Regions from separate parts of the Bradyrhizobium sp. B120 genome, predicted to be linked through region 2. Evidence: riboswitches for the same ligand, from Rfam matches in the RefSeq annotation. Region 2 holds a riboswitch; the other holds the start of a gene.
The links. Region 2 has a riboswitch for S-adenosylmethionine ahead of metX (homoserine O-acetyltransferase MetX). Riboswitches for the same ligand answer to the same signal wherever they lie in the genome.
Positions count from the first base shown of each region.

Region 1 (15,136 bases), 1.9 Mb from region 2:
ATTGCATCAAGAACGCGATCGATGACGCGCAGGTTCAGGGCATCGTGCTGACCTGCGCCGGCCGCACCTTCATCGCCGGCGCCGACATCACCGAATTCGGCAAGCCGCCGAAGCCGCCCGGGCTCGCCGAAGTGCTGAGCCTGATGGAGAGCTCGCCCAAGCCGATCGTTGCCGCGATCCACGGCACCGCGCTCGGCGGCGGCCTCGAGGTCGCGCTGGCCTGCCACTATCGCGTCGCCACCAAGGACGCCAAGCTCGGCCTGCCCGAGGTGAAGCTCGGCCTGCTGCCGGGCGCCGGCGGCACCCAGCGCCTGCCGCGTGCGGTCGGCCCCGAACTCGCGGTCAAGATGATCGTCGGCGGTGATCCGATCAGCGCGGATGCCGCGCTGAAGGCCGGCCTGATCGAGGAGATCGTCGAAGGTCCGGCGTCGGGCGGTGAGGCATTTGCGCGCAAGGTGGTCGCCGAGAAGCGTCCGCTGCGCAAGCTGCGCGATGACGACTCCAAGCTCGCCGCGGCCAAGGCCGACCGTTCGATCTTCACCAATGCGGTTGCTGCGCTGACCAAGAAGTCGCGCGGCCTCGAGGCGCCGTTCGCCGCCGCCGACGCCGTCGGCGCTGCGATCGACCTGCCGTTCGATGAGGGCCTGAAGAAGGAGCGCGAGGGCTTCCTCAAGCTGATGAACGGCGAACAGTCCAAGGCGCAGCGTTACGCGTTCTTCGCCGAGCGTGAAGCCGCCAAGATCTCCGGTGTTCCCGAAGGTACCAAGGGCCGCAACGTGGCACGCGTCGCCATCCTCGGCGCCGGCACCATGGGCGGCGGCATCGCGATGTCGTTCGCCAATGCCGGCATCCCGGTCACCCTGATCGAGACCGGCGAGGAACAGCTCAAGCGCGGCCTCGGCATCATGCAGAAGAACTATGAGGCGACCGCCGCGCGCGGCGGCATCCCGGCGGATGCGCCCGCCAAGCGCATGGCGCTGATCAACGGCGTCGTCGGCATCGAGAACATCGGCGACGCCGATCTGGTGATCGAGGCGGTGTTCGAGACCATGGCGGTCAAGAAGGAAGTGTTCGGCAAGCTCGATCAGTACGCCAAGCCGGGCGCGGTGCTGGCCTCCAACACCTCCTACCTCAACATCGACGAGATCGCGCAATCGACCAAGCGTCCGCAGGACGTGCTCGGCATGCACTTCTTCTCGCCGGCCAACGTCATGAAGCTGTGCGAGATCGTGCGCGCCGACAAGACCGCGCCGGATGCGCTGGTGACTGCGGTTTCAATCGCCCGCAAGATTGCAAAGGTGCCGGCCGTGGTCGGCGTCTGCGACGGCTTCGTCGGCAACCGCATGCTGGCGCAGCGCGGCAAGCAGTCCGAGAAGCTGCTGTTCGAAGGCGCCCTGCCGCAGCAGGTCGACGCGGTCGTCACCAAGTTCGGCATGCCGATGGGCCCGTTCGCGATGGGCGATCTCGCCGGCCTCGATATCGGCTGGCGCTCGCGCAAGGATCGCGGCATCAAGTCGGAGATCGCGGACGCGCTGTGCGAAGCCGGCCGCTTCGGCCAGAAGACCGGCAAGGGCTACTACAAGTACGAGCAGGGCTCGCGCGCGGCGCTGCCCGATCCGGAGGTCGAGAAGCTGATCGACGAGACGCTGGCACGCCTCGGCCGCAAGAAGCGCGTCGTCAGCGACGACGAGATCCTCGAGCGCATGATGTACCCGATGATCAACGAAGGCGCGAAGATCCTCGCCGAGGGCATCGCGGCGCGGCCGTCTGATATCGACGTGGTCTGGCTCTATGGCTACGGCTGGCCGATCTATCGCGGCGGCCCGATGTTCTGGGCCGACACCGTGGGCCTCAAGCACATCGCCGATCGCCTGGCCTTCTACGCCAAGGAGACCAACGATCCTTCGCTCGAGCCGGCGCCGCTGCTCAAGAAGCTTGCGGACGAAGGCAAGACCTTCGCCTCGCTCGCCGCCGCGTCGAAGGCGGCGTGATCTTTCTTGGCGCCACTGGCTCGGTGTTCGGGTTCCCTCTCCCCTTGTGGGAGAGGGTTAGGGAGAGGGGTGGCCGCATCGGCACTGCCCGCGTGAACCCCCTTCCCCAACCCCTCCCCACAAGGGGGAGGGGAGCCCACACGCCGGTGCTCACCTAACAGGTGTTGAACGTTTCCATGACCTATCCCGGCGAACAATATTATCCCAAGGGCGTGCAGTGGAGCGACGAGATCACGCGCGGCACGCTGCCGGACCTGCTCTCGAATGCCGCCGCCGAGTTCGGCGCGCGTCCGGTGCTCGAATTCCGCGACCGGCAGATCAGCTACAGCGAGCTCGAGGCGCTGGTCGAGACCGCGGCGGCCGCCTTCATGCGGGCCGGCTACGGCAAGGGCACCTCGGTCGCGCTGTTTCTCGGCAACTCGCCCGATCATCCGATCAACTTCTTCGGCGCGCTGAAGGCCGGAGCTCGCGTCGTGCATCTGTCGCCGCTCGACGGCGAGATCGCGCTGTCGCACAAGCTCTCCGATTCAGGCGCACGCGTGTTGGTCACCAGCAACCTGTCGGCGCTGTTGCCGACCGCGCTGAAATTCCTCGCCAAGGGCCTGCTCGACCGCCTGATCGTTTGCGAGGATGACAATTGGGGCAAGGTCGGCACGCCGCAGACAGCGTTGCCTGACAACCCTGCGATCATCACGCACCGGCAATTCATCGACGGCGCAGTCAGGCCGTCACAATGGCCCGCCGTCGACGTCGAGGACGTCGCGCTGCTGCAATATACCGGTGGCACCACCGGCCTGCCCAAGGGGGCGATGCTCAGCCACGGCAATCTCACCGCGGCGGTGTCGATCTACGATGTCTGGGGCAAGCCGGGGCGGCTCGAACGCAATGCGATCGAGCGCGTGATCTGCGTGCTGCCGCTGTTTCATATCTATGCGCTGACCGTCGTGCTGCTGTCGGTGATCCGGCGCGGCCATCTGATCTCGCTGCATCAGCGCTTCGACGTCGAGGCCGTGATGCGCGACATCGAGGTCAAGCGCGCGACGGTGTTTCCCGGCGTGCCGACGATGTGGATCGCGATCGCCTCGCTGCCCGATCTCGACAAGCGCGATCTGTCCTCGCTGGTGGTCGCCGGCTCCGGCGGCGCGCCGCTGCCGGTCGAGGTCGCCAAGATCCTCGAGCGCCGCGTCGGCATGAAGCTGAAGAGCGGCTGGGGCATGACCGAGACCTGCTCGCCCGGCACCGGCCATCCCAAGGAAGGGCCGGAGAAGCCGGGCTCGATCGGACTGATGCTGCCCGGCATCGAGATGGACGTGGTGTCGCTGGAGGATTCCACCAAGCTGATGCCGGTCGGCGAGGTCGGCGAAATCCGCATCCGCGGCCCGAACGTCACCAAGGGCTACTGGAACAGGCCGGCGGAGACCGCGGAGGCTTTCGTCGGCGACCGCTTCCTGACCGGCGACATCGGCTACGTGGATGCCGATGGCTACTTCTATCTGGTCGACCGCAAGAAGGACATGATCATCTCCGGCGGCTTCAACGTCTATCCGCAGATGATCGAGCAGGCGATCTACACGCATCCCGCCGTGCAGGAAGTGATCGTGATCGGCATCCCCGACGACTATCGCGGCGAGGCGGCAAAGGCCTTCATCAAGCTGCGCGACGGCGAGAAGGCGTTCTCGATCGACGAGCTGCGCGCGTTCCTCACGGGCAAGGTCGGCAAGCATGAATTGCCTGCGGCGGTCGAGTTCGTCGCCGAGCTGCCGCGCACCCCGGTCGGCAAGCTGTCGCGGCACGAATTGCGCCAGCAGCAACCCAAGACATCTCAACCCACGCAACAAACCGCATCAGGATCGCGCTCATGATGGACGATATGATGCAATGAATCCGTCGTCCCGGCGAAAGCCGGGACCCATACGCCGCGGCTTCTCTTTGGGCGCATGCGGCAGCCGGCTTTGCCAAACGCGAATGCCGGTGGTTATGGGTCCCGGCCTTCGCCGGGACGACCAGGAAAGAAGCAGTTGAACTTCAAACGGAGGATCCGATGGATCTCGCTTTCACCAAGGAAGAGATAGCGTTTCGCGAGGAGGTACGGGAGTTCTTCAAGAACAACGTGCCGCCGGATACACGGCGCAAGCTGCAGGAAGGCCGCCATCTGTCAAAGGACGAGATGGTCACCTGGTGGCGCATCCTCAACAAGAAGGGCTGGGGCGTCACCCACTGGCCGAAGGAATATGGCGGCACCGGCTGGACCACCGTGCAGCACTACATCTTCAACGAGGAGCTGCAGTCCTATCCGGCGCCGCAGCCGCTCGCCTTCGGCGTCAGCATGGTCGGCCCGGTCATCTACACTTTCGGCAACGAGAAGCAGAAGAAGGAATATCTGCCGCGCATCGCCAATGTCGACGACTGGTGGTGCCAGGGCTTCTCGGAGCCCGGCTCGGGTTCGGACCTTGCCTCGCTGAAGACCAAGGCCGAGCGCCGTGGCGACAAGTGGATCATCAACGGCCAGAAGACCTGGACCACGCTCGCCCAGCACGCCGACATGATCTTCTGCCTCTGCCGCACCGACAACAACGCGAAGAAGCAGATGGGCATCTCCTTCATCGTGTTCAGCATGAAGTCGAAGGGCGTCACCGTGCGCCCGATCCAGACCATCGACGGCGGCCACGAGGTCAACGAAGTGTTCTTCGACGACGTCGAGGTTCCCCTCGAGAACCTGATCGGCGAAGAGAACAAGGGCTGGGACTACGCAAAATTCCTGCTCGGCAATGAGCGTACCGGCATCGCCCGGGTCGGCGTCTCGAAGGAACGGCTGCGCCGTATCCGCGCGCTGGCCTCCAAGGTCGAGTCCGGCGGCCGTCCGGTGATCGAGGATCCGGCGTTCCGCGAAAAGCTCACGGCCTGCGAGATCGAGCTGAAGGCGCTCGAGCTGACCCAGCTCCGCGTCGTCGCCGACGAAGGCAAGCACGGCAAGGGCAAGCCCAATCCGGCGTCCTCGGTGCTCAAGATCAAGGGCTCGGAAATCCAGCAGACCACCACCGAGTTGCTGATGGAGATCATCGGTCCGTTCGCCGCGCCCTATGATGAGCACGGCGATGCCGGCTCGAACGAGAGCATGGATTGGACCGCGCAGATCGCGCCGAGCTACTTCAACAACCGCAAGGTCTCGATCTACGGCGGCTCCAACGAGATCCAGCGCAACATCATCAGCAAGGCGGTGCTGGGGCTGTAGGCCTCACCATTACCGTCATTCCGGGGCTTCGCGTAGCGAAGAGCCCGGAATCCATAACCACCATCGTGAGTATGGATTCCGGGCCTGGCCCTCCGGGCCATCCCGGAATGACGCCGCGGATAGCATCAGCACTTTGACAATAAGGAACGAACATGGATTTTGATCTGTCCGAGGAGCAGCGGCTTCTCAAGGAAAGCGTCGACGGGTTGCTGGCGGATGCCTACGACTTCGATGCGCGCAAGAAGTACATGAAGGAGAAGGGCGGCTGGAGCAAAGCGCTCTGGGGCAAGCTCGCCGAGCAGGGCCTGCTTGGTCTGCCTTTCGCGGAGACCGACGGCGGCTTCGGCGCCGGCGCGGTCGAGACCATGATCGTGATGGAAGCGCTCGGCAAGTCGCTGGTGGTCGAGCCTTATCTCGCCACTGTTGTGGTCGCCGGCGGCTTCCTGCGCCATGGCGGCTCGGCCGAGCAGAAGGCCAAGTACATCCCCGGCATCATCGACGGCAGCAAGACCTTCGGCTTTGCCCAACTCGAGAAGAACTCGCGCTACGACCTGTTCGACGTCGTGACCACGGCCAAGAAGAAGGGCGACGGCTGGGTGATCGACGGCGAGAAGTTCGTCGTGCTGAACGGCGAGAACGCCGACACCTTGATCGTGACCGCGCGCACCAAGGGCGGTCAGCGCGACAAGACCGGCGTCGGCGTGTTCCTGGTTCCGGCGGACGCCAAGGGCGTCACCAAAAAGGGCTATCCGACCCAGGACGGCCTGCACGCGGCCGACATCACCTTCACCAATGTCGAGGTCGGTGCGGATGCTGCGATCGGCGATCCCGAAAACGGCCTGCCCCTGATCGAGCGCGTCGCGGACGAAGCCCGCATTGCGCTATGCGCGGAAGCCGTCGGCGCGATGGACGAGTCGCTGAAGGAGACCGTTGAGTACATCAAGACCCGCAAGCAGTTCGGCGTCGCGATCGGCTCGTTCCAGAGCCTGCAGCACCGCGCCGCCGACATGTTCGTGGCGCTGGAGCAGGCCCGCAGCATGTCGATGTTCGCGACCATGGCGTCGGACTTCAGCGATGCCAAGGAGCGTTCGTCCGCGGTCGCGGCCGCCAAGGTGCAGGTCGGCAAATCCTTGAAGTTCGTCGGCCAGCAGTCGATCCAGCTTCATGGCGGCATCGGCATGACCATGGAAGCCAAGATCGGCCACTACTTCAAGCGGCTGACCATGATCGAGAACACGCTCGGCGACACCGACTACCACCTCCGTCGCGTCAGCGAGGGCGGCGGGCTGTTGGCTTGAGCTGTCGTTGCCGGGCTTGACCCGGCAACCCATCGCTCTTGAGAAGATGGATGCGCGGGTCAAGCCCGCGCATGACGGGTCTTTGTAGAAGTCAGGGAAACAACAATGAAGAACACCCCGTTCGATCTCACCGGCCAGGTTGCCGTCGTCACCGGCTCGAGCCGCGGCATCGGGCGCTCCTCGGCCGAACTGCTCGCAAAACTCGGCGCCAAGGTCGTGATCTCCTCGCGTAAGGCGGATGCCTGCCAGGAGGTCGCCGACGGCATCAAGAAGGCCGGCGGCGATGCGCTCGTCATCCCCTGCAACATCGCGCGCCGCGCGGAGGTCGAGGGCCTGATCTCCGGCACGATCAAGCACTACGGCAAGATCGACATCCTGGTCTGCAACGCCGCGGTGAACCCCTATTACGGCCCGCTGCTCGACATCACGGACGAGGCCTTCGACAAGATCATGGGCTCCAACGTCAAGAGCAACATCTGGCTTTCCGCGCTGGCGATCCCGCAGATGGCCGAGCGCGGCAAGGGCTCGGTCGTGATCATCTCCTCGATCGGCGGCCTCCGCGGCTCGACGGTGATCGGCGCCTACGGCATCTCCAAGGCGGCGGACTTCGCGCTGTGCCGCAGCCTCGCCGGCGAATGGGGGCCGAAGGGCGTGCGCGTCAATTGCGTGGCGCCGGGCCTGGTGAAGACCGATTTCGCCCGCGCGCTGTGGGAGGACCCGGACAATCTGAAGCGCCGCACCGCATCGACGCCGCTCCGCCGCATCGGCGAGCCCGACGAGATCGCGGGCGCGGTGGCCTATCTCGCTTCCGACGCCTCGACCTTCATGACCGGCCAAACCATCGTGGTCGATGGTGGTGTCACGACGGCGGCGACGTAGCGCTGACTAGCTGCACCTCTCCCGCTTGCGGAATATGCCGGCGCGAGCCAGCCACCACAAAATCAGTGTCGTCCCTGCGAAAGCAGGGACCCATAACCGCCGCTCAGCACTGCTTACGCACGCTGTGGCCACAGCCTGCTCTAACAACTCGACCCTGTGGTTATGGGTCCCTGCTTTCGCAGGGACGACCGCTTGTGGGAGAGGGAGCTCAGTTCGCTTTGGGGCTTCTAGCTTGGCCTCAAACCTGCTCCAGCGCGCGCTCAAAATCTTCGATCAGGTCGTCGGGGTGCTCCAGCCCGGCCGAGAAGCGAATAAAGCCTTCGCTGATGCCGAGTTCGGCGCGAGCCTCCGGCGCCAGGCGCTGATGCGTCGTGGTCGCGGGATGCGTGACCAGGCTCTTGGCGTCGCCAAGATTGTTGGAGATGCGCGAGATCTTCAGCGCGTTGAGGCAGCGGAAGGCGCCGGCCTTGCCGTCCTTCACCTCGAAGCCGACCAACGTCGAGCCGGCGCCCATCTGCTTCTTCACGGTCTCGGCCTGCGGATGATCGGGGCGGCCGGGATAGACCAGCCGCGTGATCTTCGGATGGCTTGCCAGCGCCTCGGCGATCTTGGCCGCGGTCTCGGTCTGCGCGCGGACGCGGATGCCGAGCGTCTCGAGCCCCTTCAGCAGCACCCAGGCGTTGAACGGCGACAGCGACGGGCCGGTCTGGCGCATGAAATTATGGATGTGCTCGGCGATGAAGGCCTCCGACGACAGGATGACGCCGCCGAGGCAGCGGCCCTGGCCGTCGATATGCTTGGTCGCGGAATAGACCACGACGTCGGCGCCGAGCGACAGCGGGCTCTGCCAGATCGGTGTCGCGAACACGTTGTCGACGATCAGCCGGGCGCCGCCGCTATGCGCGATCTCTGCGATCGCGCCGATGTCGAGCACGTCGAGCGTCGGATTGGTCGGGCTCTCCAGGAAGAAGGTCTTGGTGTTCGGCCGCAAGGCGCGCTGCCACTGGTCGAGATCGAGGCCGTCGACCAGCGTCGTCTCGATGCCGTAGCGCGGCAACAGGTCCTGCACGACGTAGAGGCACGAGCCGAACAGGGCCTTCGATGCCACCACATGATCGCCGGCCTTCAGCGGTGCGAGGATTGCGGTGGTTACCGCGGCCATGCCGGTCGCGGTCGAGCGCGCGGCTTCTGCGCCCTCGAGCTCGATCATGCGGCGCTCGAACATCGCAATGGTCGGATTGGAGTAGCGCGAATAGATGAAGCCGGGATCCTGGCCCTTGAAGCGCGCCTCGCATTGCTCGGCGGTGTCGTAGACATAGCCCTGGGTGAGAAACAGCCCTTCCGACGTCTCCCCGAACTGCGAGCGGAGCGTGCCGCCATGGACGAGGCGGGTTTCGGGACGAAGGTGGGTAGTAGACTTGGATTCAGAAGACTTGGCTTCAGAAGACTTGGACTCAGACATGTGACCTCCGACGTGGCCATTTCCCTCGGAAACTGGCCACAAAAAAACCGGCCTGGAGAAATCTCCACAAGCCGGGATCACACTGTCCCCGGCCTGTTTAGCGACTTATTTAACGTGGCTGCAAGCCGGCCGGCTCAAATCACCACGGGATAAGTGCAGCTGATATTCCCTCGCGCCCTTTCCGTCAAGACGGTCATCGGATAACCCGTAAAAGCCTATACTTGGGGGCCTGATGGCCGCTCAGAGGTTGATTTTGGGCCATCTCGAGGGATCGCCGAGGGACCGCGACGTGTCGTTCACGCTGGAAGATGAATCCAACGGAATCCTGCCCGACCGCATGATCGCGGAGATGGCGGAAGCCGGCCTCATTCTGCCCGCCTACGACTTCGTCGAGAGCCAGATCCAGCCGGCGAGCCTCGATCTCCGCCTCGGCGACATCGCCTACCGGGTCCGCGCCAGCTTCCTGCCGGGGCCCGGTGCCACCGTCGCGGAGCGGATCGACCAGCTCAAGCTGCACGAGATCGATCTCTCCGACGGTGCGGTGCTGGAGACCAACTGCGTCTACATCGTCCCGCTGCTGGAGAGCCTCGCGCTGCCGCCGGAGATCGTGGCCGCGGCCAACCCGAAGAGTTCGACCGGACGGCTCGACGTCTTCACCCGCGTGATCGCCGACGGCACCCGCCGCTTCGACATGATCGGTGCCGGCTATCACGGTCCGCTCTACGCCGAGATCTCGCCGAAGACGTTTCCCGTGCTGCTGCGCGAGGGCTCGCGGCTCAGCCAGGTCCGCTTCCGGATCGGCGAGGCGACCTTGACCGCCGATGAACTCGACGCGCTGCATGCCGCCGAGCGGCTGGTCGATGCCGACAATGCCGATCTCACCCATGGCGTCGCGCTGTCGGTCGATCTGTCAGGCGAAAACTCGGGCGGTTTCGTCGGCTATCGCGCCAAGCGCCACACCGGCGTGGTCGATGTCGATCGCCGCGGCGGCTATTCGGTCGAAGAATTCTGGGAGCCGATCAAGGCGCGGCCCGACGGCAGCCTCATCCTCGATCCCGGCGAATTCTACATCCTGGCCTCGAAAGAGGCGGTGCAGGTGCCGCCGGATTACGCCGCGGAGATGGTGCCGTTCGATCCGCTGGTCGGCGAATTCCGTGTCCACTATGCCGGCTTCTTCGATCCCGGCTTCGGCTATGCCGGCGCCGGCGGCAAGGGCGCGCGCGCCGTGCTGGAAGTGCGCTCGCGCGAGGTGCCGTTCATTCTCGAGCACGGCCAGATCGTCGGCCGCCTCGTCTATGAGCGCATGCTCGAACGCCCCGACGCGCTCTATGGCCAGCGCATCGGCTCGAATTACCAGGCGCAGGGCCTGAAGCTCTCGAAGCATTTTCGCGTGTAATTCCGTTTCGCGCGCGTGTAATTCCGTAGCCCGGATGAAGCGCCAGCGAAATCCGGGACGGTGCATACGCGGATTGAGCTGCCCCGGATTGCGCTTCGCTGCATCCGGGCTACGATCGCGCATGCGAGCTCGACCTCGCCAACAAGAGCCAGGGAGCGAACATGACTGCAGGCGAAAGCGCGCAAGAAGCGCAGTGGCGGAAGTGGCGCAGCGTCGCCGATCTTTATCACGCCTTCTTCACCGGGCTGATCCTCACCGTGGTGACGCGCCGCGGCACTGCCGACGCCGCCGAGTTCGTCTTCCGCGTGTTTCGCCGCCAGCAGCAGGAGCGCTTCCTGCCCGGTTTGAAGAAGCTCGGCCTCGACGGCCTGCCGCCTGCGGTCGCGGCCGCGCAATATCACTATCTCTCCAATTGGATCGGCGGCGTGCATGTCGAGTACATGTACGAGTCCGACCGCAAGGCCTGGATCCGCTATCCGCCGCCGCGCTGGATCTGGAAGGGCACGGCGATCTGCGGCGTGCCCGGCGAGGTCTCGCGCGCGATGCTGCGCGGCTGGCACGCCAACAACGGTGTTGCGCTCGGCGATCTCAGGCTCGGTTTCGTCTGCGCCAAGCAGAGCGTCGACGGCCAGGACGGGCTCGAGGGCTATTACTGCGAATACGATCATCCGCTCGAGCTCGACCAGCGCCTGGTGTTCGCGCGCCATCTCGAGGCGCCGCTGTTCGACCCGAAGACCGCGCCGGCCTTGCCGGTCGACAGCTGGCCGAAACCGCGGCTGGAAAAGGCCTATCGCAACTACGCGATGGAATATGTGAAGACGGCCGCGCCGGTCATCGTGCAGGTGTTCGGCCCAGAGGATGCGAGCTATCTGCTGCATCTCACCGGCAGACTGATTGGCATGCAGTATTTCGACGAGGTCGCGCAGGCGCTCGGTGGCCGTCGTGGCCGCGCCGCGGAATTTGCCGCATTCCTGCGCGTGCTGTTCGAGTCGCAGGACGATGTCGCCGACATCAGCGAGTCCGAGGGCCAGTTCGAGGTCCGCCAGCAGGGCTGGAAGCTGATGGCCGATGTGGCCGATTATCACCCGGCCTGCGCCAGCGTTCTGACGGGTCTGCTTGAAGGGCTGGCGGCCGGCTGCGGACGGCATATTCCGGTGCATCTGAAGCCGAATCGCGCCGCCGGCGCGCCGTTCGTCTGGTCGATCGGCTAGATCAGTGGTCATCCTCCCCTGGAGGGGGAGGGTCGGCTCACAGCGAGCGACGCGAGATGTGAGGCGGGGTGGGGTGATCTCTCCACTCAGGCAGCGCCCGATATGAGAAACCTTCACCCCACCTCGGTTCGCATTTCATGCGAACCATCCTCCCCCTCCAGGGGAGGATGACCTGTATCTAGCCGTTCGTGTGGTCGATCGGCTAGCGCTTGGGTTCACCTGCAATCGCGCAGGCCCCCCTTGCGTCCCGCGCACGTGGAAACCGCTTCTGTCATGGTAGGGAAACACCATGGCGCGGCTCCCCAGATCGCGCGTGGGAGTGGAAATGTCCGATCTCGGCCTCGCCGAAATACCTGTCGACGAACAAGAACGGCCGTTGCCGCCGCCGGTGACCAGGCCGGCGCGCAACGCGCTGCTCGACGGGCCGATTTTGCGCACGCTGTTGTGGCTGGCGTGGCCGAACGTGATCGCGCTTTCCGCCGGCACCTGCGTGGTGATCGCGGAGACCTCCTATATCGGCCGGCTCGGCGTCGAGTCGCTCGCGGCGATGGCGCTGCTGTTTCCCTGCGTGATCCTGACCATGACGATGTCCGGCGGCGCGATGGGCGGCGGCGTCGCGTCCGCGATCGCGCGCGCGCTCGGCGCCGGCGAGATCGAGCGCGCCTCGACGCTTGCGATGCATGCGCTGCTGATCGGATTGACGTTCGGTGCCACCTTCATGCTAGGCATGCTGACCTTCGGTCCGCGCCTGCTCGAATTGCTCGGCGGCCGCGGCAATGTGCTGGCGCAGGCGATCGCCTATTCGCAGATCTTCTTCGGTGGCGCGATCCTGCCCTGGCTGATGAACACGATGGCCGGCATCTTGCGCGGCACCGGCAACATGAAGCTGCCGTCGACCATGATCCTGTCCTCCGCGGTGTGCCAGATCATTCTCGGCGGCACGCTCGGGCTCGGCCTTGGGCCGGTGCCGCAATTCGGCATGCGCGGCGTCGCAGCGGGTTCGCTGATCGCCTATTCGATCAGCATCAGCGTGATGGGCTGGTATCTGTTCTCGGGCCGCGCCCGCGTGAAGCCGAAACTCAAGGGACTGCGCGTGCAATGGGCGATGTTCATCGACATCCTCAGGGTCGGCGCGGTCTCCTGCTTCTCGCCGCTGCAATCGGTTTTGACGATCTCGATCTTCACCCACATGCTGGCGCAGTTCGGCACCGCGGTGCTCGCCGGCTACGGCATCGGCGCGCGGCTCGAATTCATGCTGACCTCGGTGGCGTTCGCGGTCGGCATCGCCTCGGTGCCGATGATCGGCATGGCCGTTGGCGCCGAGCGCGTCGCGCGTGCCCGGCGCATCGCCTGGACCGCGGGCACGCTGTCGTTCCTCGCGGTCGGCGTGGTCGGCAGCTTCATCGCCGTCTTCCCGGACCTCTGGGTCAATCTGTTCACCAACGATCCGCATGTCCGGGCGACCAGCCATCAGTACCTCTCGACCGCCGCGCCGATGTACGCTTTTATCGGTCTCGCGATGTCGATGTATTTCTCCTCGCAAGGTGCTGCGAAAGTGCTGGGTCCGGTGCTGGCGCAGACCGCGCGGCTGATCTTCATCGGCGCCGGCGGCTGGTGGCTGTCGACGCATGAGGCCAGTGCGCAAAACTTCTTCGCACTCGCCGCCGCGTCGATGGGCGTGCTCGGCGTGCTCTCCTGCCTCAGCGTGATCCTGACGCGCTGGGGCCGATCAGCACCGGTCGCCGAGGCGCAACCGGCGTTGTCTTAGGCTATTGGACCCGTCATCCTGAGGAGCGCCAACGGGTCCGCGCAAAGCGCGGCCCGATGACAGGCTCCGCGCGTCTCGAAGGATCGATGGCCCCGATTCCTCAACATGCTCGTGGACAAAGTCGGGCCGTTGCCCTTCGAGACGGTCGCTTCGCGACCTCCTCAGGGTGACGGTGATAAAGTTTTCGAGATGCTGGCCCGCTACGCTGCGCTCTTCGCCGACCGGGCCTGTGCGGCCTGCATCGCTGCCGCGCCGAGGTCCATCTGCGCGTCCATGTAGGGCGCGATCTCGTGCGGCAGCACGTCGGCGATCCACACCACCCGGCAGCGCGCATCGCCCTCGGCAAACACCTGCACCGAGGCGGAATGTTGCTTCACCCGCTCGCTGGTGATTGCATAGACCAGCCGTCGCCGCTTGTCGTCGCAATCGACCAGCGTCTCGCGCGCCACGGTGCCGTTGGCGAAGCTGACGGTACGGACGTCGCCGTCAAGCTTGGTGTCGGTCACGAAGCCCGGCACCAGCCGGGTATGCAGCGCGCCGAAATCGCGCAGTGCGTCCCAGACATGATCGGCCGGCGCGTCGATCGGGATGTCCTTGTGAATTGAAGCCATGGTGTTGATCCTTTCAGGAGGCGGCGTCATTGCGAGGAGCGAAGCGACGAAGCAATCCATATCGCAGCAGGCCAAAACATGGATTGCTTCGCTCCGCTCGCAATGACGGCGGAGTTTCGTGGCGTTACTTACGTAGACACCGCCTCGACATTGTTGCCGTCGGGGTCGAGCAGGAACGCCGCGTAGTAGGTCGGGCTGTAGTCCTTGCGATGGCCCGCCTCGCCGTTGTCCTTGCCGCCGGCCTTCAGGCCCTCGGTGTGGAATTTCTTGATCGCGTCATGGCTCGCCGCGCGGAACGCGATGTGCGCGCCGCCCTGCGTCTTGCCCTTGTGCAAATGCAGCCAGAGCGCGGGCTCGCCTTTCGGGCCGAAGCCTGCGCCGCTGTCGTCGCGCGAGCACAGCACGAAGCCGAGCGGCGCCAGCACTGCGGTGTAGAAGCGGACGCTGGCGTCGAGGTCGGCGACGCGCAATCCGATGTGGTCGTACATGATGAGGTCTCCAGTCGTTGGGCGCGTCGATGGACGCGCGGACCGGAGCAACCCTGCTATTGCAGCGCGAGACGTTCTTGGAGAATCTTGCGGTCGCCGCGGGAGGCCTGGCGGAACTTCAACGGCGAGGCGCCGGCGGCGCGGTGGAAGCTGCGCACGAAATTGGAAAGATCGCCGAAGCCGACGTCGTAGGCGATGTCGGTGACCGGGCTGTCGTCATCCACCAGGCGTCGCGCCGCATGGCGCAGCCGCGAGCGCACCAGATATTGATGCGGGGTCACGCCGAGCACAGCGGAAAACAGCCGCAGGAAATGGAAGGTGCTTAAGCCGGCCTGCTCCGCGGCATCGTCGAGATCGATCTGATGGTGTGAATTGGCGTCGATCCACAGCGCCGCTTCGACGGCGCGGCGGCGGTCGCGCAGGCCGGCGGTGAGGGGCTTCGCCTTGCGGTCCGACACCAGCTCGACAAGGCGGCTGGCGAGGAGATGGCCGACCTCGTCGAGCCCGACGTCGCTGTTGCCAGCTGCCGCCGTTTGGGCGAGCTCGCCGATCACCATCAATTCGGGCAGCGGCGGCACCGAGCCGACCTGCCAGACCGAGGTGCGGTCGCCGATGGTCTCGACCAGCTCCGGGTCGAGGAAGAACGACAGGCATTCGTCGCCGACCACATGGTCGTGCGTGCAGGTGTATTCATCGCCGGGGTGGCCGACCAGGATCGAGCCTGCCACCAGCTCATGGAAGCGGCCGCGGCAATGGCAGCCGAAGCTGCCGCTGCGCACATAAGACACCGAATGGCAGGC
Region 1 is NZ_CP185242.1:727,368-742,503, forward strand. It holds gene ACOIX3_RS03375 (3-hydroxyacyl-CoA dehydrogenase NAD-binding domain-containing protein) at 1-1,991, shown strand, start outside; gene pimA (dicarboxylate--CoA ligase PimA) at 2,168-3,853, shown strand; gene pimC (pimeloyl-CoA dehydrogenase large subunit) at 4,033-5,223, shown strand; gene pimD (pimeloyl-CoA dehydrogenase small subunit) at 5,376-6,521, shown strand; gene ACOIX3_RS03395 (SDR family NAD(P)-dependent oxidoreductase) at 6,627-7,400, shown strand; gene ACOIX3_RS03400 (O-succinylhomoserine sulfhydrylase) at 7,639-8,862, opposite strand; SAM riboswitch at 8,939-9,018, opposite strand; gene ACOIX3_RS03405 (2'-deoxycytidine 5'-triphosphate deaminase) at 9,200-10,258, shown strand; gene ACOIX3_RS03410 (hypothetical protein) at 10,420-11,469, shown strand; gene ACOIX3_RS03415 (MATE family efflux transporter) at 11,795-13,237, shown strand; gene ACOIX3_RS03420 (SRPBCC family protein) at 13,438-13,848, opposite strand; gene ACOIX3_RS03425 (VOC family protein) at 13,977-14,336, opposite strand; gene ACOIX3_RS03430 (helix-turn-helix transcriptional regulator) at 14,393-15,136, opposite strand, start outside.
Region 1: it holds a riboswitch for S-adenosylmethionine, as region 2 does, so the genes downstream of both, ACOIX3_RS03400 (O-succinylhomoserine sulfhydrylase) here and metX (homoserine O-acetyltransferase MetX) in region 2, are expected to answer to the same signal.

Region 2 (15,136 bases):
CTGCAAGCGGCTCTTCGAGCCGGCGTCGTTCTCCTTCTTCAGCGCTTCCTGCTCGATCTTCAGCCGGATGATGTCGCGATCCAGCGAATCGAGCTCTTCAGGCTTGGAATCGACCTGCATCTTCAGCCGCGCCGCCGCCTCGTCCATCAGGTCGATGGCCTTGTCGGGCAGGAAGCGGTCGGTGATGTAGCGGTTCGACAGCGTGGTCGCGGCCACCAACGCGGAGTCGGTGATGCGCACGCCGTGGTGCTGCTCGTATTTGTCCTTCAGGCCGCGCAGAATCGAGATGGTGTCCTCGACCGTCGGCTCGCTGACATAGATCGGCTGGAACCGGCGGGCCAGCGCCGCATCCTTCTCGACATGCTTGCGGTACTCGTCGAGCGTGGTCGCACCGATACAGTGCAGCTCACCGCGCGCGAGCGCGGGCTTCAGAAGGTTGGACGCGTCCATCGCACCGTCGGTCTTGCCGGCGCCGATCAGGGTGTGCATCTCGTCGATGAAGAGGATGATGCCGCCCTCGGCGGACGAGACCTCCTGCAGGACGGACTTCAGCCGCTCCTCGAACTCGCCGCGATATTTCGCGCCGGCGATCAAGGCGCCCATGTCGAGCGACAGCAGCTTCTTGTCCTTCAGGCTCTCCGGCACGTCGCCGTTGAGGATGCGCAGCGCCAGGCCCTCGACGATCGCGGTCTTGCCGACGCCGGGCTCACCGATCAGGACGGGATTGTTCTTGGTTCGCCGCGACAGCACCTGGATGGTGCGGCGGATCTCCTCGTCGCGGCCGATCACCGGGTCGAGCTTGCCGTCGCGCGCAGCCTGGGTCAAGTCGCGGGCATATTTCTTCAGCGCGTCATAGGCGTTTTCGGCGGTCGCACTGTCAGCGGTGCGGCCCTTGCGCAGCGCTTCGATCGCGGCGTTCAGGTTCTGCGCCGTGACGCCGCCCTTGCTCAGGATGGAAGCCGCTTCGCTGCCCTTCTCGAGCGTGAGCCCGAGCAGCAGCCGCTCGACGGTGACGTAGCTGTCGCCGGTCTTGTCGGCGGCCTTTTCGGCCGCATCGAAGGCGCGCGCCAGCTCCGGCGACAGGTAGACCTGTCCGGCACCATTGCCCGAGACCTTCGGCAGCTTGTTCAGTGCCTCTTCGGTCGCTTTCAGGATTGCTCTGGAATTGCCGCCTGCACGGTCGATCAGACCGCCGGCGAGCCCCTCATTGTCGTCCAGCAGCACCTTCAACAGATGCAAGGGCGAGAACTGCTGGTGACCGTCGCGCATTGCGAGCGATTGGGCAGACTGGATGAATCCGCGCGAGCGCTCGGTGTACTTCTCAATGTTCATTCGTTTTCCCTCGGCCTGCCATCGTCACCCATTCAGGCATGACAACGGCATCTTCATTGGGTTTTCCGCGGGCCGCGTTGACGTTCCTCAACCAGCCTCTGGTCGTCGCCATCATTTTTCAGGCTTGCCGCAGATGTGGGCACTTGGTTCCGAAACGGAAGTGCCACGGTTTGCGATTTCACCCGATCGAGCTCAGCGCCGCACGATGGCGACAAGGTAGCGGCAGGGCTGAGCAGTTTCGTTACGGAAGACGATGTCCGACGGCGGCCCGAGCTCGACGCGGTCACCCGCGGCGAGCTCATGGCGCTCCGCCCCTTCCATCAAGGTGAGGCGGCCGCTGATGACCCAGACCACCTGGCGGACCAGGTGATAGGCGCTGGCGGGGAAGCCGGCTTCCTGGTTGGCAGGCAGCTCGACCTCGACCAGCTCCAGCGGATTGGCCGGATGCAGGAACACCTGCCGCCGCAGATAGGCCGCCTTGGGATCGCGCCACACCGGCTGATCCTTGGCCCGCTGCAGGCGGGAACTGTGTGAGGCAACCTCGAACAGCGCAGCCATGGTCAGGCCATAGGCCGTGGCAATCCGCGACAGCGTCGCCGCTGTCGGGCTGGCCTCCGCCCGCTCGATCTTGCTCAGCATGGCCTTGGACACACCTGCCCGCCCGGCGAGTTCCGCCAGCGACCAGCCGCGTCCCTCCCGTTCGGCGCGAACCCGCCGCCCGAGAGCCTCATCGGCATCGTCTTCTATAATTGACATGTTGTCTTATATAGTAGACGATGAGGTCCGTTCAAGAGGTTTATCGAGGAACGACCAATGATGATCCGCCCCGCCACCGAGCAGGACATTCCTGCGATTACCGCGATCTTCAACGAGGCGGTCGCCAACTCGAACGCGATCTGGACCGAGAAGCAGGATTCCGACGCCGAGCGGCTGACCTGGATGAAGGCCCGGCTGGCGCTGGGTTACCCGGTGCTGGTCGCGGCCGAAGGGCCGGTGGTGCTTGGGTACGGTACGTTCGGCGATTTCCGCGCCTTCCCGGGTTACCGATACAGCGTCGAGCACAGCGTCTATATCCACGCCGATCATCGCGGCCGCGGCCTTGGCCGCGTCATCGTCGACGCGCTGGTGGCCGCCGCGACGGCGCTCGGCAAGCACGTGATGATCGCCGGCATCGACGGCGGCAATCCCGCCTCGCTCCGGCTGCACGCACAGGCCGGCTTTGTCGAGGTCGCGCGGATGCCGGAGGTCGGGCGCAAGTTCGGCCGCTGGCTCGACCTCGTCTTCATGCAGCGCGTGCTGGATGCCGCCGGCGCGGCACGACCCGACTAGCTGCCTTCGCATCGGCGGCGGTTCTCCTTGCGCGCCAAACAGGCTAGAGCGGGAGCATGGACACCACGCACACCTCCTCCGCCCGGATCACCGGCATCTACCGCTATCCCGTCAAGGGTCTGACGCCCGAGCCGCTGCCCCGCGCCGAGCTCAAGGTCGGCGAGACGCTCCGCTCCGATCGCCGCTACGCGATCGAGAACGGCCCGAGCGGTTTCGATCCCTCGTCGCCGAAATGGCTGGCGAAGCCGCATTTCCTGATGCTGCAGCGGGACGAGTGGCTGGCGCCGCTGCGCGCCCATTTCGACGATGACAGCCACGTGCTGACCTTGCGCCGGGACGGCGCGATGGTGGCGCAGGGCGATCTCGAGACCGAAGCCGGGCGCGCGGCGATCGAGCGCTATTTCGCCGATCGTCATGCCGGCCAGATCAAGGGGCCGCCCAAGGTGCTGGTCAGCCCCGGGCACAGTTTTTCCGACGTGCCGCGCAAGGTGGTCTCGATCATCAACCTGGCCAGCCTGCGGGCGATCGAGGACATGGTGCAGGCGCCGGTCCATCCGCTGCGCTTCCGCGCCAATCTCTATGTCGAGGGCTGGCCGGCCTGGCATGAGGCCAGCCTGCTAGACCAGACCATTGCGATCGGCAGCGCACGGGCAAAAGTTGTGAAGCGGATCACACGTTGTGCTGCGGTCAATGTCGATCCCGACACCGGCGCGCGCGATCTCTCGGTCCCGAACACGCTGATGCAGCGCTTCGGCAACAACGAATGCGGCATCTACGCCGAGATCATCAGCGACGGCGGCGCGGCCGTGGGCGACACGATTGCGGCGGAACCGCACTAGGTCACGCCCCCAGGTTCCGTATTTCTTGAAGACGGCATGAACGTGCATCGCATTGCAATGTTCGGTTGCGTGCAATAGACTTCACTCGACATTTTGAATTGCAGCAAATTTGTCGAAATTGATTGCACGGGGTTGCCATGAGCATGATCATGGTTTCGTACCGGCGGGTCGATCAGGACACAGCGGGCCGCATCGCCGACCATTTGATCGAGAAGTACGGTGAGAAATCCGTCTTCTTCGACGTCAACAGCATTCGCACCGGCGCCAACTTCGTCGACCGGATCGCCAAGGCCATCGTCGCCTGCGACATCGTCATCGCGGTGATCGGTCCGCATTGGATCGGCAAGACCGACGATGGGAAACCTGCGCGTCTGGAGGATCCCGCAGATTCCGTGCGCTTCGAGATCGAAACGGCACTGAAGCACAACAAGACGCTGCTGCCGCTGCTGGTGAACGGCGCAACCATGCCGGAGGCCGCCGAGCTGCCGGAATCGCTTCGCTTCCTGCACTTCTGCAACGCCGCCCGGGTCGACTCGGGTCAGGATTTTCGCGTCCACATGACCCGCCTGATCGATACGATCAACGAGGTCCTGAGTGAGGCCGGGCGATCGCCGCTGCGTGAAGTTTCGCCGATCAAGCGCTACTGGAAGTACGGCGCAGGCCTCGCCGCCGCGGCATTGGCGCTGGCCGTCTGGACCGTCGGGCCCGCGTTCGAACATACCGTGGCGAAGTCAGGCGGACAGGACGATCAGACCACCGTCGGACGCACGACGCCGCCCGCCGTTCCGGCCTCCGTCACGCAGCGCGCCAAGGCGCATGACGGCTTTCTCTTTCCTGATTCCGATCGACGATTTCTGAGTGAGGCCGACCTCAAGGACATGTCGGCGATCGAGCTGCGCATCGCACGAAACGAGATTTTCGCGCGGCATGGCCGGTTCTTCAAGGATCAGGTGCTCGCGAACTACTTCTCACAATTCGCCTGGTATCAACCCGCTGCGGTCGAAGTCCCCCTGAGCAACCTCGAGACGACCAACGTCGACACGATCGAGGCGAAGGAGCACGAGAAGTGAGGCCAGCCAACAGTATCGGTTGATCTCGCACCGCGTATGACCACCTCCCCCATTCTCAGGGGAGAGGTGGCCAGTCCCTGATCAATTCGTCGGCATCACATAGGCGTAGATCCGGCCGCGCGAGACCGGTGTCTCGCGGACGCGGTGGCTGCTGTTGCCCGAGATCATGATCGGATTGCCCTTGGCATCGACGCCGGTGATGATGCCGACATGACCGCCGCCGCGGCGGCCCATCACGGCGATGGCGCCGACCTGCGGCCCCGAAACGCGCGTGCCGTATTTGGCGAACGAGCTCGCCATGTCGGAGCCGGTGCCGCGATGGCCGGTCTGCTGCAGCACCATGTTCATGAAGCGCGCGCACCACAGGCTGGAGCGGCCGGTCGGATTGCCGCCGAGATAGCGGCGCGCCGCGTCGACGATGCCGGATGAGCCGAACCCACCGGCCGCGTTCACGTCGGTGTTGGCCGCGGCCTCAGCGCTGGGCATCACGGCCGCATTGGCCTCGCCGAAGCCGCCCGCCTGCATCTGGGCGCGGCGCTCGGCGCGCGACAGCCGCGCTGTGTGCCGGTGGTGATGATGGGAATAATGCCGCGCGTGATGGCCGGCATGGGCCGAATGCGCGTGACGCGAATGATGCGGGCGGGCGGACGCCGGAGCGGCGGAGATCACGGCGAGCGTGAGCGAACACAGAGCCAGCGCCAAAACTCGAAGCGACCGGCGATACGCAAGCAACTGAACCATACTTCACGAGATCCTCTGAAACGCCCCCCAACTCCCCGTCGCGTTCCCAAGGGAATGCGGCGGTGGTTTTGAAGATCGGGATGTGGCGAGAGGAAGATTTCATGCGGCGTTGCGAAAACGATTTCGGGGTCATTCCGCGCAAATTCCGTGACGAAAATTGCCAGAACTGCCGCATTGCAGCCGCGGAAATTAATTGCAAATCTGGGGGCGGCCAACGAGAGGAGAATTTCAATGCCCCACGCCATCACGAAAGATAATGTCCGCCTGCATTTCGAAGAGGCAGGCAGTGGGACCCCGATCATCTTCCTGCACGAGTTCGCAGCGGATCACACCAACTGGGAACCGCAGCTGCGCTACTTCTCCCGCGGTCACCGCTGCATCGCCTATTCCGCGCGCGGCTACACCCCATCCGACGTGCCTGCGAATGCCGACGTCTACACCTACACGCATTTCTACACCGACGCGCTCGCGGTGCTCGACCATCTCGGCATCGCGAAGGCGCATTTCATCGGGCTCTCGATGGGCTCCTATTCGTCGCTGCAAGTCGCGCTCAACGCGCCGGAGCGCGCGCTGTCGATGACGCTGGCCGCGGTCGGCTCCGGCTCCAGCCTCGAGAATCTCGATGCCTTCCGCGCGCAGTGCCGCGCCAATGCCGAGCAATACGAGGCGATCGGCTCGGTGGAGGTCGCCAAGGTGACGCGCGAGGCGCCAAGCCGGATCCCATTCCTGGTCAAGGACCCGCGCGGCCATGCCGATTTCTACGCCGCGCTCGCCCGCCACGACGCCAAGGGCTCAGCCAACACGATGCGGAGCTTCCAGGGCGGCAGGCCCTCGATCTACACCATGACCGACGCGATCAAGCGCGCGGCGACGCCGGCGCTGATCCTGTGCGGCGACGAGGACGACAATTGCATCGCGCCGAGCATGTTCCTGAAGCAGCATCTGCCGGCCGCCGGCCTTTCCTTCTTCCCGAAGTCCGGCCACGTACTCAACCTAGAGGAGCCCGCGCTGTTCAACGAGATGGTCGAACGCTTCATCGCGCTGGTCGAGGCCGGCCGCTGGCCGGTGCGCGATCCGAGATCGCTGGTGGCGGCGCCGGTGTGAGCCGTCATTCCGGGGCTCGCGAAGCGAGAACCCGGAATCCATTTGGCCGCAGACTTCGTGGATAAATGGATTCCGGGTTCGATGCTGCGCATCGCCCCGGAATGACGAAAGTACATTATCGCGCAGCCGTCACTTCGCCTTCTCGCCCCGGCTGAGCAGGAACACGCCCTGCTCGCCGAACATGTTCCACACCCACCAGGGCAGGTTGAGCGGCACCGGGCGGCCGTAGAGATCGAGCGCCACCGCGCGCTCCATCTTGACGTTGATCTCCTCGCAGAGCTGCACGAAGTCCTTGATGGTGCAGAAATGGATGTTGGACGTGTCGTACCAGCTCGCCGGCAGATTCTCGGTGCGTGGCATGTGACCGCCGACCAGCAGCTGCAGCCGCATCTTCCAGAATCCGAAATTCGGGAACGAGACGATGGCGCGCTGGCCGATCCGCAGCAAATTCTCCAGCACCACCTTGGGCTGCCGCGTCGCCTGCAGGGTCTGCGACAGGATCACATAGTCGAACGCGTCATCGGGATAGTTGACGAGGTCGGTGTCGGCATCGCCCTGCACCACCGCGAGGCCCTTGGCGACGCAGCCATTGACGCCCTCGCGCGACAGCTCGATGCCGCGGCCGTCGATGCCGCGGCTCTCCAAGAGCTGCAGCAGTTCGCCGTCGCCGCAGCCGACGTCGAGCACGCGCGAGCCCGGCCGCACCATGTCGGCGACCAAGAGGTGATCGGTGCGATAGCCGCCGGTCCGCTCCGGCGCGACGCCCGGCAAGGGCAATGTCTGCTGCATGCTCATGACTGGCCGTTGTCCTTCAGTCCGCGCGCCTTGCCCGCGGCCTGCAGGAAGGCGCGGGAGATCTCCAGGAATTCCGGCACGTCGAGCAGGAACGCGTCATGGCCGCGATCGGTCTCGATTTCGGCGAACGACACCCGTGCGCTCGACGCGTTGAGCGCATGCACCAGCGCGCGCGATTCCGAGGTCGGAAACAGCCAGTCGCTGGTGAACGACACCACGCAGAACCGGGTCTTGATGCCGGCGAACGCATTCGCCAGCGCGCCGTTGTGATCGGCGGCGATGTCGAAATAGTCCATCGCGCGCGTGAGATACAGATAGCTGTTGGCGTCGAAGCGCTCGACAAAGGACGAGCCCTGATAGCGCAGATAGCTCTCGACCTGGAAATCCGCATCGAACGAGAAGGTCGGCAGCTCGCGATCCTGCATCCGCCGTCCGAACTTGCGGTGCAGCGCGGCGTCCGAGAGATAGGTGATGTGCGCGGCCATCCGCGCCACCGCCAGTCCGCGATGCGGATGGGTGTCCTCGTCGACATAGCGGCCGCCGCGCCAATCCGGATCGGCCATCACGGCCTGGCGGCCGAGCTCGTGGAACGCGATGTTCTGCGCCGAGTGCCGCGTCGAGCAGGCGATCGCGAGCGTCGAGAACACGCGCTCGGGATAGGCCGCGGTCCATTGCAGCACCTGCATGCCGCCCATCGAGCCGCCGACCACGCAGAACAGCGTCGCAATGCCGAGGCGATCGATCAGCATCGCCTGCGCGCGCACCATGTCGGGGATCGTGATGATCGGGAAATCGAGCCCCCACACCTTGCCGGTCGCAGGGTTCAGCGACGCGGGCCCGGTCGAGCCCATGCAGCCGCCGATCACGTTGGAGCAGATGATGAAGTATTGTTCGGGATCGATCGGCTTGCCGGCGCCGACCATGGTGTCCCACCAGCCAGACTTGCCGGTGACGGGATGGGTGTTGTTGACGTGCTGATCGCCGGTCAGCGCGTGGCAGATCAGGATCGCGTTGGACCTGTCGGCATTGAGCTCGCCATAAGTCTGGTACGCGATCTGGAACGGCGCGAGATCGACGCCGCAATCCAGCTTCAGCGGCTGATCCATGCCGAACTTCGCCACCAATGACGTCGGGTGATCGGCCTCATGGGCGCGATCATCGCTCGGGGCTTGCGGGCTCGGGATCGGACGCACGTTGCTCATCTAGGCGACCCTGCCCTCGCGCGGGAGGGCTCGAACAGAAAATCAGGCCATAAAAAACCCGGCCTGAACAAGGTTCGGCCGGGAGCTGATCTGTCCCCGGCCTGTTTAGCGAGTTGTTTAACGTGGCTGCAAGCCGGCCGGCTCAAATGACCACGGAGTGGAGCGAACCTAGTCCTCAGGCCCCCTGTCGTCAAGGCGGCCAGTGAACCTCCCCTTGCCGGGCGCCGATGGTTAACCGAATGCGCAAGGCACGCCTGCGACGTTTCTCTTTGCTTTCGCTGGCCGTCTTTCCTAATCAGAGACCCTGTCTGGCACGGCATCGGGCCGCCCGGACGACAAGGTTTGAGAGCATGTCCAACCCACCCCCGCCGCCCTCGCTGCAGGAGCTGCGCAAGGAGATCGATGCGATCGACGAGCAGGTTCACCGCCTGCTGATGGCGCGCGGCGACATCATCGACCGCCTGATCCAGGTCAAGAAGACCCAGGAGGTCGGCTCGGCGTTCCGCCCGGCGCGCGAGGCCAGCATGATGCGCGAGCTGGTGCGGCGCCATCGCGGCATCCTGCCGCTCGACACCATCGAGAGCATCTGGCGCGTCATCATCTCGACCTTCACTTACGTGCAGGCGCCGTTCGCGGTGCATGCCGATGTCTCGGTCGGCGAATCCGCGATGCGCGACTCGGCGCGGTTTCACTTCGGCTTCGTGGTGCCTTACGTGTCGCATTTCAGCGCCCAGGCCGCGGTCGAGGCGGCAGCGAAATCGAAGGGCGACCTCGCGCTGGTCTCCGCGATCGCCAGCCGCACGCCGTGGTGGAATGCGCTCGAGGCCGATGGCGCGCCGAAGATCATCGCGCGGCTGCCGTTCCTCGAACGCGCCGACCATCCCGCCGCGCTGCCGGTGTTCCTGATCTCGCGGGTCGCCGACGACGCCATGGTGACGGAGGTGCAGATCTGGAGCGTGCGCGTCTCCGGCTGGAACGCCGATGTCGCAAGGGCGCTGGCCCCGCTCGCCGAGATCGTCGCGGTCCCCGACACCGCCTTCGACGGCGCGGCCCTGCTGGTGTCGGTCACCGGGCACGATTTCGAGAAGATCAAGCTCGCCTTGATCGAGGCCGGCGCCTCGGTGCGCTCTTCGGCCCTCGTCGGCAGCCACGCAACGCGCTATACGGTGCCCTCTAACGGGTCGGCCAGAAGCTAGCCGCCTGTATATCCGGAGTTGATGATGTCCCGCCCCGTGCCGAACCCCGGCATCCTCGATATTGCGCCCTACACGCCCGGCAAGAGCCCGGTGCCGGAACCGGGCCGCAAGGTGTTCAAGCTGTCCGCCAACGAGACGCCGTTCGGCCCGTCTCCGAAGGCGATCGCGGCCTACAAGGGCGCGGCTGACCATCTCGAGGACTATCCGGAGGGCACCTCGCGCGTGCTGCGCGAGGCGATCGGCCGCGCCTATGGGCTCGATCCCGACCGCATCATCTGCGGCGCCGGCTCCGACGAGATCCTCAATCTGCTGGCGCACACCTATCTCGCGCCCGGCGACGAGGCGATCTCGACTACCCACGGCTTCCTGGTCTACCCGATCGCCACCATGGCGAACGGCGCCAGGAACGTGATCGCGGCCGAGACCAACTTCACCGCCGATGTCGACGCCATCCTCAAGGTGGTGACGCCGCGCACGAAACTGGTCTGGCTCGCCAACCCGAACAACCCGACCGGCACCTACATCCCGTTCGACGAGGTCAAGCGGCTGCGCGCCGAACTCCCGTCGCATGTGCTGCTGGTGCTCGACGCCGCCTATGCCGACTACGTCTCGCGCAACGACTACGAGCTCGGCATCGAGCTGGTCGCGACCACGGACAACACGGTGGTGACGCACACCTTCTCGAAGATCCACGGCCTTGCCGCGCTGCGGGTCGGCTGGATGTTCGGTCCAGCGCATATCGTCGATGCCTGCAACCGCATCCGCGGTCCGTTCAACGTCACGACGCCGGCGATGCTGGCGGCGGTGGCGGCGATCGAGGACTCTGCGCATGTGCAGATGTCGCGGACGCATACCGAACAGTGGCGCAACTGGCTGACCGAGGAGATCGGCAAGCTCGGGCTCAAGGTGACGCCGAGCGTCGCCAATTTCGTGCTGATCCACTTCCCGGCCGACACGGGCAAGACCGCGGCGGAAGCCGACGCCTATCTCACGCGGCGCGGCCTCGTGCTGCGCGCGCTCAACAATTACAAGCTGCCGCATGCGCTGCGCATGACCATTGGCACCGAGGAAGCCAACCGCCTCGTGGTCGAGGGCCTGCGCGACTTCCTGGCCGGAAAGTGAACACCGACGTGACCACGGCTCCGCTCTTCAACCGCATCGCCCTGATCGGCTTCGGCCTGATCGGCGGCTCGATCGCGCGCGGCGCGCGCGCGCAGGGCCTGGTCGGCGAGATCGTGACCACCGCGCGCTCGGAGAAGACGCGCGCCCGCGTCGCCGAGCTCGGCATCGTCGATCGCGTCGTCGAGACCAATATCGAGGCGGTGAAGGATGCCGATCTCGTCATCCTCTGCATCCCGGTCGGCGCCTGCGGTCCGGTCGCGGCCGAGATCGCCGGCCATCTCAAGCCCGGCGCCGTTATCTCCGACGTCGGCTCGGTGAAGGGCGCCGTCGTCAAGGACATGGCGCCACATCTACCTGCCGGCGTGCACTTCGTCCCGGCGCATCCGGTGGCCGGCACCGAGCATTCGGGCCCGGATTCCGGCTTCGCCGAGCTCTTCATCAACCGTTGGTGCATCCTGACCCCCCCCGAAGGCACCGATCCCGCCGCGACCGACCGGCTGCGCGCGTTCTGGGCCGCGCTCGGCGCCAAGGTCGAGATCATGACGCCGGATCATCATGACCTCGTGCTCGCGATCACGAGCCATCTGCCGCATCTGATCGCCTACACCATCGTCGGCACCGCCGACGAGCTGGCGCAGGTGACGGAATCCGAGGTCATCAAATTCTCCGCCGGCGGCTTCCGCGACTTCACCCGGATCGCAGCGTCCGACCCGACGATGTGGCGCGACGTGTTCCTTGCCAACAAGGACGCCGTGCTCGAGATGCTCGGCACCTTCACCGAGGATCTGTCGAAGCTGACCCGCGCGATCCGGCGCGGCGACGGCGAGGCGCTGTTCGACCACTTCACCCGCACCCGCGCCATCCGCCGCGGCATCGTCGAGATCGGCCAGGATTCGGCTGCGCCCGACTTCGGCCGGCCGCATGCGAATTTGAAGAAGTAGGCAAGGGCTCGGTCCGCATACTCTCCGTCGTCCCTGCGAGAGCAGGGACCCATACTCCGCGGCAGATGTTGTTGGAGGGACTCGTCAACCCAGTATCGCAATGACAACTGGCATTCGTGGTTATGGGTCCCTGCTTTCGCAGGGACGACGATGAGGGTGGATCGCGATTCAAGTCGTCACACCACGCCGTGTCATCGCCGGCTCGACCGGGCGATCCGGTACGCCGCGGCCTCTCGGTTCAAGCACGGACGTCTCTGGAATACTGGATCGCGCCCGGTCGAGCCGGGCGATGACAGTGTGACTGGGGACGCAGCTTTCATCGCGTCTGGTCAAGGTAGCGACCGAAGCAACACGCCATCGATCTTTCCGTCGGATGCCAGAATGATCCGCCATTCCATGTCGACATTGGCGAAGTTGACGTCATAGACATCCCAACCGTCTCGCCCGACGCCCTTGAAGCTGATCGTTTGCATGCCCCCGGCCAGATCCAGCGCGGCGACGATCGCCGGAGCCTGCTCGCGGGCCACTGCCGCCATGATGTCGCTCATGCCGGCGTAGTCGACGGCACCTTGCTGGTGCTGGATGACCAGGCGGCGGATCGCTTCCTCGGTTCCCGGCGACGGCGTCTTGTTATCGATCTTCTTTGCCAGCGCGGTCGCCTCATCCTGGGCCTGCCGGTCGTCGATCCGGGTCGCGTTGTGCGTCAACCCGCCCTGATGAAGCGTCAGGGCGTTCGCGATTCCATCCGGCTCGACGGCGAAGGTAATCTGCGCCGCCGTGGTCCTGAGAAAAAACGTGTGCTCGCTTTCGGGATATATTTCCGAGGCGAACTGTCCGAGCGGCTTCGCGAACAGATGACCGCCATCGCGTGTGATCGTCACCACCTGCCCGCCGGTCTGAAACCGAAAATGACCGACGTAGCGCTCCATCACGCCGGGATCGATCTGAATCGCAGCACGGGGCCTGGCCTGTTCGTAGCGCCGTTGCGCGACGGCATCGAAGGATGCTTCGGCCATGTTGGTCTCTTTGGCCAGCGCAATGAGGTCGGCGATCGAGAGTGACCCGCCGGCGGAAAGCTTCAAACGCGCCACATTCACCAGCGCAAGGCCTTCATCGGCGCGGTTGCGCAGTTGAAGGATCGACGATTGTTGCATGGCCAGGATTCGGTCGAGATCGATCGCGCCGCCTTCGAGAAGCCTGGCGATTTGCGCCAGGCTGAGCTCCATTCGCTTTAGCGCGAGGATCTCGTGCAGCCGGCTGATCTCCGCAGCCCCATAGAGCCGCCAACTCTTCGCCGTGCGGCGCGGCGAAATCAGGCCGCGGCTCTCATAGAGCCGAAGTCCGCGTACCGTGAGTCCGATGCGAGCCGCGCACTCTGCCGCGGTCAGCAAAACGTCATTGTCGGCTTTGTCTCTCGGCTCGTTCATCGACGGAGGCCCTTTCGCCGGTACTTTACGGTGTGACCTTAGGTCCGGCTCAAGGCCTTTTTCGGCGCGGCAGGAGATAAACCGCTTGAGCCGGTCCCAAGGTCATAGGTCAGAAGCGGGCCAGGAAGACCCTTCAATGCACAAGCAGCCACAAGACCCGAACGCATGAACGACGGTCCTCCAGCCTCGCCACACAACCACAACAACGGGAAACCAATCTCATGAAAAAGCTTCTGCTCGGTGCGGTCGCTGGTATCGCCTGCGCGGCTCCCGCGTTCGCGGCCGATCTTCCGGCGCGAACCTATCCGAAGGCGCCGGCCTATGCGGCGCCGGAGGCGGTCTATAACTGGACCGGCTTCTATATCGGCGGCCACGTCGGTGGCGCCTTCGCGGGCAACAACAGCCTCGGCGGGGACAAGGGCCGCTTCCTGGGCGGCTTGCAGGGTGGCTTCGACTACCAGTTCGCATCGAGCTGGGTGATCGGTGCCGAGGTTCAGTTCAGCGGGCTCACCGGCAACGGTGGCAAAGGCTCGGCTCTTCCGGCAGGCACCCTGGTAACAAGCAATCAGCTTGGCTCGATCAGCGGCCGGCTCGGCCACGCCTGGGGCCCGGCGCTTCTCTACGCCAAGGGCGGTTACGCCGTCCGCGACAACCTCAATATCGGCGCCGGCTCCGGCGGAATTCCGGTGGTCGTTGCGACCAATGGCAGTCACCGGAGCGGCTTTACCCTCGGCGGCGGTCTCGAATACATGTTCGCGCGGAACTGGTCCGCGAAGGCCGAGTATCAGTATTTCAACTTCGGCAACACCACCTTCGCCGGCGGCCCCGCCACGATCGTCGGCGTCCGGTTCAGGGACGACGAGCATACCGTCAAGGTGGGCTTCAACTACCGCTTCGGCTGGGGTGGCTAGAGCGTTTTCGATCACTCATGATGCGGGTCTCCGGACCTTCTGCGCTGGGCGACGGCGAAGCGCTGTTCGACCACTTCACCCACGCCATCCGCCGCGGCATCGTCGAGATCGGCCGGGATTCCGCCGCGCCCGACTTCGGCCGTCCGCATTCGAATTTGAAGAAGTAGGATCAGGCACGCGGAATTCTCCACTTCGTCGTCCTGGCTTTCGCGAGGACGACGCTGAGGATGGTTCTCGATTCAAGATGTCAAACAACGCGGTGTCATCACCCGATACTTCGGCGCCGCTATCATGTTGCGTTCCTCTAGACGTTGGGTGCCAGAGCTAATCCTAGATTGCCCACCGCACGGTCTCAAATAGCAGTACGATTGACCGCCGGATTATCGGCAAGGCAACCGGAGAGTCAGTCATGAAAGCTTTTGCAATGGCATTGCTCGCAGGTGTCACCATCGGAGCCATCGCAGTCCACGGACTCCACGCCCAAGGAGCCAAGCTGAAAGCTTACACTGTCAGCGAAGTTGAAGTGCTCGACCCTTCAGCCCAGGCCGCTTACCTCCCGGTCGCCCGGAAGGCGATAGAGGCAGCCCATGGTCGAGCCTTGCGCACCGCAGCCGGACGGGTTGTTCAAATCGAGGGGGGACCGCCTCCCAAGAGTGCGGCGATCGTCGAATGGGACAGCATGGATGACGCAGTAGCATTCTACAAGTCGAAGGCCTGGTCGGACCTTGCACCCCAGCGGGACAAGGCAACCAAGGTCATACGGCGGTACGTCGTCGAAACCGAAAAGTAGCCAAGCTTGAGGCTCAAATGACTTCGGTGACGGAGATCCAAACGGACGGGAAATTCGCCCGGGTCTGAGGTCTGGAGAAGGCGACGCTGCACTTGAAGGCTGGCGGCGACCCTCTCGATATCAAGGACTTCGTCACCAATCTTTTTGAAAGGAAGCTGACCGCTGGCTGATGATCCTTCATCATGCACAGGTCATCCCGAAATAGCCACTGAGCCAACATCCAGCAGTGCAGTTACCCGCGTGGCTCACCGCCGCAACCGTTGATCCCGGATCGGCCCCGCCGCCGACATCGGTGCAACCTTCTGGGTCATCCGCTGGCGGCCGACGAGGCCGGCGG
Region 2 is NZ_CP185242.1:7,970,070-7,985,205, forward strand. It holds gene clpB (ATP-dependent chaperone ClpB) at 1-1,332, opposite strand, end outside; gene ACOIX3_RS37070 (helix-turn-helix domain-containing protein) at 1,525-2,088, opposite strand; gene ACOIX3_RS37075 (GNAT family N-acetyltransferase) at 2,146-2,661, shown strand; gene ACOIX3_RS37080 (MOSC domain-containing protein) at 2,718-3,500, shown strand; gene ACOIX3_RS37085 (YARHG domain-containing protein) at 3,638-4,570, shown strand; gene ACOIX3_RS37090 (TIGR02594 family protein) at 4,652-5,311, opposite strand; gene ACOIX3_RS37095 (alpha/beta fold hydrolase) at 5,543-6,415, shown strand; gene metW (methionine biosynthesis protein MetW) at 6,545-7,210, opposite strand; gene metX (homoserine O-acetyltransferase MetX) at 7,207-8,412, opposite strand; SAM riboswitch at 8,497-8,576, opposite strand; gene ACOIX3_RS37110 (chorismate mutase) at 8,763-9,608, shown strand; gene hisC (histidinol-phosphate transaminase) at 9,633-10,730, shown strand; gene ACOIX3_RS37120 (prephenate/arogenate dehydrogenase family protein) at 10,739-11,671, shown strand; gene ACOIX3_RS37125 (MerR family transcriptional regulator) at 12,001-13,062, opposite strand; gene ACOIX3_RS37130 (outer membrane protein) at 13,320-14,009, shown strand; partial or broken gene ACOIX3_RS37135 (prephenate/arogenate dehydrogenase family protein) at 14,057-14,176, shown strand; gene ACOIX3_RS37140 (DUF1330 domain-containing protein) at 14,419-14,799, shown strand; gene ACOIX3_RS37145 (hypothetical protein) at 15,045-15,136, opposite strand, start outside.